Regions from separate parts of the Inmirania thermothiophila genome, predicted to be linked through region 2. Evidence: predicted binding sites of a transcription regulator. Region 2 holds the regulator's gene; the other holds the start of a gene.

Region 1 (4,315 bases), on a different contig from region 2:
CGAGGGGCTGCTGGGGCGGGTCGTGGACGGCGCCGGGCGCCCCCTCGACGGGCGCGGGCCGCTGCGCGTCGAGGCGCACCGCCCGCTCACGGGCAGGCCCTTCAACCCGATGCTGCGCCGGCCCATCCGCGAGCCGCTGGACGTGGGCGTGCGCGCCATCAACGCCCTGCTCACCGTGGGCCGCGGCCAGCGCATGGGGCTCTTCGCCGGCAGCGGCGTGGGCAAGAGCGTGCTCCTCGGCATGATGACCCGCTACACCGAGGCCGACGTCATCGTCGTCGGGCTCATCGGCGAGCGCGGGCGCGAGGTGCGCGAGTTCGTGCAGAACATCCTCGGCGAGGAGGGGCTGCGCCGGGCGGTGGTGGTGGCGACCCCCGCCGACCATCCGCCGCTGATGCGGCTGCACGGGGCGATGCTGGCCACCACCATCGCGGAGTACTTCCGCGACCGCGGCCGGCAGGTGCTGCTGCTGATGGACTCGCTGACCCGCTTCGCCCAGGCCCAGCGCGAGATCGCGCTGGCCATCGGCGAGCCGCCGGCCACCAAGGGCTATCCGCCCTCGGTCTTCGCCCGCCTGCCGCAGCTGGTGGAACGCGCCGGCAACGCCGAGGACGGCGGCGGCTCCATCACCGCCTTCTACACCGTGCTCGCCGAGGGCGACGACCAGAACGACCCCATCGCCGACGCCGCCCGCGCCATCCTCGACGGCCACGTGGTGCTCTCGCGCGAGCTCGCCGACGCCGGGCACTACCCCGCCATCGACGTCGAGGCCTCGGTGAGCCGCGCCATGATGGAGATCACCGGCGCGGAGCACCAGCGTGCCGCGCGCCGCTTCCGCCAGCTCTTCAGCACCTACCGCCAGCACCGCGACCTCATCAGCGTCGGCGCCTACCAGCACGGCAGCGATCCGCGGGTGGACGAGGCCATCGACTACTATCCTCGTCTCATGGCCTTCCTGCGCCAGGACATGGGCGAGCGGGTGACCTGGGCCGAGAGCGTCGCCGCCCTCGAGGCGCTGGTGGGCGTGCGGCAGGCGGCGGCCTGAGCGGAGGGGGATGACGATGGCGGGCCGGGCGAGGCGGATGGAGCCGGTGGCGCGGGTGATGCACGAACGCGAGCGCGAGGCCGCCCGCCGCCTCGGCGAGGCCCAGGCGCGGCTTCGGGCGCGGCTTGCCGAGCGCGAGCGCCTCGAGGGCTACCGCGCCGAGTACGCCCGCAGCCTGCAGGGGGCGGCCGCCGTGAGCGGCGCGCGCCTGCGCGACTATCGCGTCTTCCTGGAGCGCATCAACCGGGCCCTCGGCGAGCTCGAGCGCGCGGTGGAGCAGGCCCGCGCGGAGGTGGAGGCCTGCCGCCGGCACTGGCTCGAGGCGCAGCGGCGCAGCCGTTCCGTGGGCCTGGCCGTGGAGCGGCTGCAGGGGCTCGAGCGGCGCGAGGAAGCGCGCCGCGAGCAGCGCGAGAGCGACGGGCACGCGGCGAGACGCCTGCGCCGCGGCTGAGACCTGGCACGGGATCTGCATCCTTCCGGGCAGGGACGAGGCGGAGGACGCCCCCATGGAACAGCTGATGCCCATCCTGGCCCCGGGTGCGGTGCCGGCGCAGCCCGCGGCCTCGCCCGCGCAGGCCGCGCCGGCGGTGGATTTCACGCGCCTGCTGGAGGCCGGCATGGCCCTGCTTGCGGGCGAGGCGCCGCCGCTTGCGGCCGCGCCGCAGGCGGCGGCGGACGGCAAGGCCTTGCCGCCCGAGGCGGCGGCGCGGCCGGCGACCGCCGGGCGGCCCGCGGTGGCGGGCGCGGTCCCGGCGGTTCCGGCGGACGGGGAGGCGGGCGCGGTGCAGGCCGCCGAGGACCGTGACGATGCGGGCGGGGCGTCGGATGCGCCGGTGCCGCCCCCGGCGCTGCCGGTGGTGCCGGATGCGCCCGCCGCCGGCGGCGCGGCGCCGGCGGCGGAGGAGGCCGCGGGGGCGGCGGCGCGGGCGCGGCCGCGGCCCGCGGAGGCGGCGCTGCCGACGCCGTCGGCTGCGGGCGAGACCGGCGGCGGCGAGGCCACGGCACGGGCCGCTGCGGTCATGGCCGCGGCGGGGGCCCCGGAGGCGGCCCCGGTGGCGGCCGGGGGGGCGAGGGGCGGCCGCGACGAGGCCGTCGCCGCGGCACCGCCTGCCTCCGCGCCGCCGCGGGACGGCCAGCCCGCCGCCCCGGAGGCCGCCGCCGCGCCGCGCGATCCGGCGCGGCCGGAGTTCGCCGACGCGCTCGCCGAGCGGGTCCAGTGGCTGGCCCGCGGCGGGCACGGCGCGGCGCGCATCCAGCTCGACCCGCCCCACCTCGGCCAGCTCGAGGTGCGGGTCTCGGTGCACAACGACCAGGTCCAGGTCCAGTTCCACGTCCAGCAGGGGGCGGCGGCGGACGCCCTCCAGGCGGCCCTGCCGCGCCTGCGCGACCTGCTCGCCGCGCAGGGCATGGCGCTCGCCCACATGGGGGTGCAGCACCAGGGGCCCGGCCAGGACGGCGGCGGCCACGCCCGTGACGGCGCCGGTGCCGGATCCGCCTGGGCCGAGCCGGACGCCCCCGCCGACGCCGCCGCACCCGTCCGCCGCGGCGACGGCCTCCTCGACGCCTACGCCTGACCCGCGCGCCGGCTTCCCGACGCGCTCGCCCGCTGGTGCGTCGGCGGGCCGGCGCATCCGCCCGCGCCGCGTTTGCAACCTCCTGAGTCTTCGGGGCTAAATGGGAAGGCGCCGTGATGGCACGGGGCTTGCTATCCCTTTGGGCAGGACGGAGGTGCGAACGATGGCCGACGAGGACGAGCTCGAGCTCTCCAGCGACGAGGAGGGCGGAAAGAAGAAGGGGAAGAAGGGGGGGCGCAAGACCCTCTTCCTGATCCTCGGGGCGGTGGTGGTGGCGGCCGCCGCCGCGGGCGGGGGCGTCTGGTTCCTGACGCGCGGCGAGGCGCCGCCGGAGCCCCCGGCGCAGGCCGAGAGCGCGCCCGAGGCGCCGGCGCCCAAGCAGGCCTTCTACATGCCCCTCGACCCCCCCTTCGTGGTCAACGTGGGCGGCAGCAACAGCAACCGCTTCCTGCAGGTGACCATCGAGGTGATGGCCCGCGACGAGAAGGTCTTCGACGACGTCAAGAAGCACATGCCGGCGATCCGCGACGCGCTGCTGCTGCTCTTCTCGAGCCAGGACATCGAGGCCCTGGGCACCATCGAGGGCAAGCAGAAGCTGCGCCAGGCGGTGCTGGCCGAGATCCAGCGCATCCTCCAGGAGGAGACGGGCAGCCCCGGCATCGAGCGGGTCTACTTCACCAGCTTCGTCACCCAGTAGCGCCATGTCGGTCAACGACCTCCTCTCCCAGGAAGAGATCGACGCCCTCCTCGCCGGGGTGAGCGAGGGCGAGGTGCCGGCCGGCGAGGGCACACCGCCGGCGGAGGGCGAGGTCCGCCCCTACGACTTCACCAGCCAGGACCGCATCGTGCGCGGCCGCCTGCCGGGGCTCGACGTGGTCAACGAGCGGCTGGCGCGGCACCTGCGCGGCAGCCTCTCGGCGCTGCTGCGCCGCCCGGTGGAGGTCAAGGCCGAGCCGGTGCAGACCCTCAAGTTCGGCGAGTACGCGCACAGCCTCTACGTGCCGAGCAGCATCAACCTGCTCGAGATCCAGCCCCTGCACGGCACGGCGATGCTGGTGCTCGATCCGAAGCTGGTCTACGTGGTGGTGGACCACTTCTTCGGCGGCGGCGGCCGCTTCGGGCCGCGCATCGAGGGGCGGGAGTTCACGGCCACGGAGCGGCGCGTGATCCAGCGCCTGGTGGACGCCGCGCTCGCCGACCTGGCGCGGGCCTGGGAGCCGGTGCTTCCGCTGCGGGTGACGCTGGCGGGCACGGAGATCAACCCGCATCTTGCGAACATCGCCATCCCCGCCGAGGTGGTGGTGGTGAGCGCCTTCCGGGTGGAGCTCGAGGGCGGGGGCGGCGGCGCCCTCCACGTGACCTTCCCCTACGCCATGCTGGAGCCGGTGCGCGAGCACCTCGACAGCGGCGTGCAGAGCGACCGCATCGAGGTGGACGAGGGCTGGGCCGAGGCCCTGCGCGAGCAGACCAAGGCGGCGCGGGTGGAGCTCGTGGGGGTGCTGGCGCAGACCGAGATCGCCCTGCGCGACGTCCTCGCCATGAAGCCCGGCGACGTCATCCCCCTCGACCCGCCGGAGCTGGTGACGCTGCACGTGGAGGGGATCCCGATGTTTCTCGGACGCTTCGGCAGCCACGAGGGCGCCAACGCCGTGCGCATCGAGCGCGTGGTGCGCCGGCCCCGCGCTGCCGGGGGAGG
Region 2 (4,315 bases):
CGGCGGCGACGTTGCGGGCGTCGATGCCCGCGGCGGCCCCCGGGTAGCGGCCGCGGCGGTGGCCCTCGATCCCGGTGGCGAAGTCGTGCAGGAGCACCAGCGGCAGGTTGTCGACGCAGTAGTAGCCGAGGTCCTCGAGGGTGTGCAGCGCCGTGCTCTTGCCCGAGCCGCTCAGCCCGCTGACGATGACCAGCCTCACCGCGGCCCCCGTTCCAGCAGCCGCTGCTGGTGCGCGGCGAGGTCGGCGGCGGCGTCGTAGCCCTGGCGGGCGAGCAGGTGCTGGCGCACGGCGGCCTCCACCAGCACCGCCAGGTTGCGCCCGGGGGCGACGTAGAGGGTGACCTCGGGGATGCGCACGCCGAGGATCTCGCGCTCGCGCACGCTGCCGCGCAGGCGGTCGATGGCCTCGGGGGCGACCGCGTCGAGGGGCTGCAGGTGCACGATCAGGCGCAGGTAGCGGGCGCTCTTGACGGCGTCGGCCCCGTACATGGCGCGGACGTTGAGGATGCCGAGGCCGCGGACCTCGAGGAAGCCCTCGCCCGGCTCCGGGCTGCGTCCGGTGAGCAGGTCCGGGGCGACGCGGGAGAAGACCGGGCAGTCGTCGGCCACCAGGCGGTGGCCGCGGCTGATGAGCTCGAGGGCGAGCTCGCTCTTGCCGACGCCGGCCTCGCCCGTGAGCAGCACGCCGCTGCCCAGGACCTCGAGGAAGACCCCGTGGAGGGTGACCTGCTCGGCGAGCAGCGTGGCGAGGTGGTACTGGAGGCGGCTGATGAGCTCGGGGCTGGGCAGCTCCGAGCCGAACAGCGGCGTTCCGCCGGCCTCGGCCGCCTCCACCAGCACCGCCGGGGCGGGGCAGCCGTCGGCGACCACGGCGAAGCCGGTCTCGGGGCCGAGGGCGCCGGCGAGGAAGGCCGCGGGTCCGCCCGGGGCCTCGCACAGCCGCTCCAGCTCGTGCAGGCCCAGGACCGGCACCCGCGGCGGGCGGATGGGATTGAGGTAGCCGACGAGCGCCATCGCGGTGTAGGACGGTCCCGCCGGCTCGAGGATGCGGTCGCGCCCGTCGCTTCCGGCGATGTGGGTCAGCCGCAGCGGCTCGCGCAGCAGCTCCACCACCTGGGCGGCCGTGATCCGCCGGGTCATGGCGCCCCGGTCGCCGCCTCCGGCCAGCCCTGCACCAGCCGCAGCAGGGCCTCGCTGCTCCCGGCCTCGCGCAGGCGCGCGCAGAAGGCCTCGTCGGAGAACATGCGCGCCAGCTCGGCGAGGATCTGCAGGTGCTCCTCGGTGGCCTCCTCCGGCACCACGAGGCCGAAGAGGAGGTCCACCGGCTGCTCGTCGAGGGCGTCGAAGTCCACGCCCTGACGCAGGGTGAGGAGGGCGCCCACGGCGGCGCCGTGACCGAGCCGCCCGTGGGGCAGCGCGACCCCGTGCCCGAGGCCGGTGCTGCCGAGCCGCTCGCGCCCGAGCAGCGTCTCGAAGATGCGCACCGGGTCGAGCTCCCCGCCGGCGTCGGCGAGGAGGTGGCTCAGGGTCTCGAGGGCCCGCTTCTTGCTTGCCGCCTCGACCCCCCAGGCGACCCGGTCCGGGCTCAGCAGGTCGGCGATGCGCACGTTGCCTCCTTCCGCCCTCAGGCCTGCGCCGCGCCCTCGCGCTTGTGCTCGCCGCCGCGGCCGCGGCCGTTGAGCTTCTCCTTGTGCTTGAGGATCTGCCGGTCGAGGCGGTCGGCGAGGACGTCGATGGCGGCGTAGAGATCCTCCTCCACCGCCTCGGCGAAGAGCTGCGCCCCGGAGACGTGGACGGTGGCCTCCGCCTTCTGCCGCGTCTTCTCCACGCTGAGGATCACGTGCACGTTGGTGACGTGGTCGAAGTGGCGCTCGAGGCGCTCGAACTTCTCCAGCACGTAGTTGCGCAGCGCCTCGGTGACCTCCACGTGGTGGCCGGTGACGTTGATCTGCATGCTCGGCTCCTCTTGGCTCGGGTCCTGGGTCCCGGCAGGGGCTCAGACGAGCCGCCTGCGCTCGCTCGACGATGGGATGGCCATGGCCTCCCGGTACTTGGCCACGGTGCGGCGGGCGACGCGGATCCCCTGCTCGCCCAGCAGGCGGGCGATCATGGCGTCGCTCAGCGGTCGGGCCGGGTTCTCCGCCTCCACCAGCTTGCGGATGAGGGCGCGGATCGCCGTCGCCGAGGCGGCGCCGCCGTCGTCGGTGGCGATCTGGCTCGAGAAGAAGTACTTGAACTCGAAGATCCCGCGCGGGGTGTGCATGTACTTGCGGGTGGTGACGCGGGAGACGGTGGACTCGTGGATCCCGACGGCCTCGGCCACGTCGCGCAGGATCAGCGGCTTCATGGCGATCTCGCCGTGCTCGAGGAAGCCGCGCTGGCGCTCGACGATGCAGGTGGCCACCTTGAGCAGGGTCTCGTTGCGGCTGCGCAGGCTCTTGATCAGCCAGCGCGCCTCCTGCAGGTGGCTGCGCAGGCAGGTGCCGTCGGCGCCGCCCCGGCCCACCAGGGCGGCGTAGCGGGGGTTGATGCGGACGCGCGGCGTCGCTTCGGGGTTGAGCTCGACCCGCCAGACCCCTTCCTCCTTGCGCACGATGACGTCGGGGATGATGTACTCGGGCGGCGGCCCGGGGAGGCTGCTGCCGGGGCGCGGATTGAGCGAGCGCACCAGGGCCACCACCTCCCGCAGCGCCTCGAGATCGACGCCGAGGGCCTCGGCGAGCTCGGCGTGGCGGCCGGCGGCGAGGGTCTCGAGGTGGCCGTCCACGAGGCGCAGGGCCTGGGCGCGCCAGGGTGTCTCCTCCGGCAGCTCGAGGAGCTGGATGCGCAGGCACTCGGCGAGGCTGCGAGCCCCCACCCCCGGCGGGTCGAAGTGCTGGATGCGGTGGAGCACCGCCTCGGCCTCCTCGACGGTGACCTCCGGCCCCGCCGCGGCGACGATCTCCTCGAGCCCGGCGCCGAGGTAGCCGTCCTCGTCGATGGCGTCGATGATGAGGGTGGCGAGGAGGCGGTCGCGCTCGCTGAAGGGGGTGAGCTCGAGCTGCCAGGTGAGGTGGTCGCGCAGGGACTCGCCGTCGTGGCTCACGGGCTCGAGGCCCCGTTCGTCCTCGTCGCCGCCGCCGCCGCCGTAGAGGACGGCGCCGTCGTAGACGTCCTCCCAGGAGCTGTCGACGGGGAGCTCGTCCGGGATCTCGCCGCCGTCGCCGCCGAGCTCGCGCTCGCCGGCCTCCTCCGCCGCGGCCTCGGCGGCGACCTCCGCCTCGGTCTCCTGCTCGCCCTCCTCCTCGAGCTCCAGCATCACGTTGGACTCCAGCGCCTGCTGGATCTCGGCCTGCAGCTCCAGGGTCGAGAGCTGCAGCAGGCGGATCGCCTGCTGCAGCTGCGGCGTCATGGTCAGGTGCTGCCCGAGGCGGAGCTGCAGGGTCTGTTTCATGGGCTGGCGCTGGCGGCCGCGGTGCTCATCTTGGCCGTCATTCTACCCGAGCCCCGTTGCCGCTGCAGGGATCAGAGGCGGAAGCCCTCGCCGAGATAGACCCGCCGGACCTGCTCGTCGGCGAGGATCTCCTCGGGGGTGCCGGCGGCGATGACGCGGCCGGCGTTGACGATGTAGGCGCGGCCGCAGATGCCGAGGGTCTCGCGCACGTTGTGGTCGGTGACGAGGACGCCGATGCCGCGCCGGCACAGGTGGGCGATGATGCGCTGGATGTCCAGGACCGAGATCGGATCGACTCCGGCGAAGGGCTCGTCGAGGAGCATGAAGCGGGGCTCGGCGGCGAGGGCGCGGGCGATCTCGACCCGCCGCCGCTCGCCCCCCGAGAGCGACAGCGCCGGCTGTGCGCGCAGGTGGCCGATGTGCAGCTCCTCGAGGAGGGCCTCCAGGCGCGAGCGCCGCGCCGGGGGGTCGAGGTCGCGGCGCGTCTCGAGGACGGCGAGGATGTTCTCCGCCACCGTGAGGCGGCGGAAGACCGAGGGCTCCTGGGGGAGGTAGCCGAGGCCGGCGCGGGCGCGCAGGTGCATCGGGCGGCGGGTGATGTCCTCGCCGTCCAGGAGGATGCGCCCGGCATCCGCGGCCACCAGCCCCACGATCATGTAGAAGCTGGTGGTCTTGCCGGCGCCGTTGGGCCCGAGCAGGCCCACCGCCTCGCCGGGGCCGACCCGCAGCGAGACCCCGTCCACCACCTTGCGCCCGCGGTAGCGCTTGACGAGTCCTTCGGCCTCGAGCCCGCTCATCGCCCGTCGCCGGTCGCGCCCTCGCGCGGCGCGAGCAGGATGTGCACGCGCGCATCGCCGCCCTCGGCCCGGATGCGCCCGTCGG

Evidence for each region. The regulator sigma-54, encoded in region 2, starts transcription at its own class of promoters, with help from an activator protein. The targets are predictions, from matches to a motif close to TGGCANGNTNCNTGCTT.
Region 1: a site for sigma-54 is predicted at 2,737-2,753, ahead of EDC57_RS04195 (flagellar basal body-associated FliL family protein). Genes of this name have one in related genera too.

The regions. Positions count from the first base shown of each region.
Region 1 covers NZ_RJVI01000001.1:850,627-854,941, forward strand. The annotation lists gene fliI (flagellar protein export ATPase FliI) at 1-1,045, shown strand, start outside; gene fliJ (flagellar export protein FliJ) at 1,056-1,496, shown strand; gene EDC57_RS04190 (flagellar hook-length control protein FliK) at 1,552-2,619, shown strand; gene EDC57_RS04195 (flagellar basal body-associated FliL family protein) at 2,783-3,316, shown strand; gene fliM (flagellar motor switch protein FliM) at 3,321-4,315, shown strand, end outside.
Region 2 covers NZ_RJVI01000003.1:284,322-288,636, forward strand. The annotation lists gene rapZ (RNase adapter RapZ) at 1-199, opposite strand, end outside; gene hprK (HPr(Ser) kinase/phosphatase) at 196-1,140, opposite strand; gene ptsN (PTS IIA-like nitrogen regulatory protein PtsN) at 1,137-1,607, opposite strand; gene hpf (ribosome hibernation-promoting factor, HPF/YfiA family) at 1,625-1,954, opposite strand; gene EDC57_RS12095 (RNA polymerase factor sigma-54) at 1,997-3,433, opposite strand; gene lptB (LPS export ABC transporter ATP-binding protein) at 3,505-4,230, opposite strand; gene lptA (lipopolysaccharide transport periplasmic protein LptA) at 4,227-4,315, opposite strand, start outside.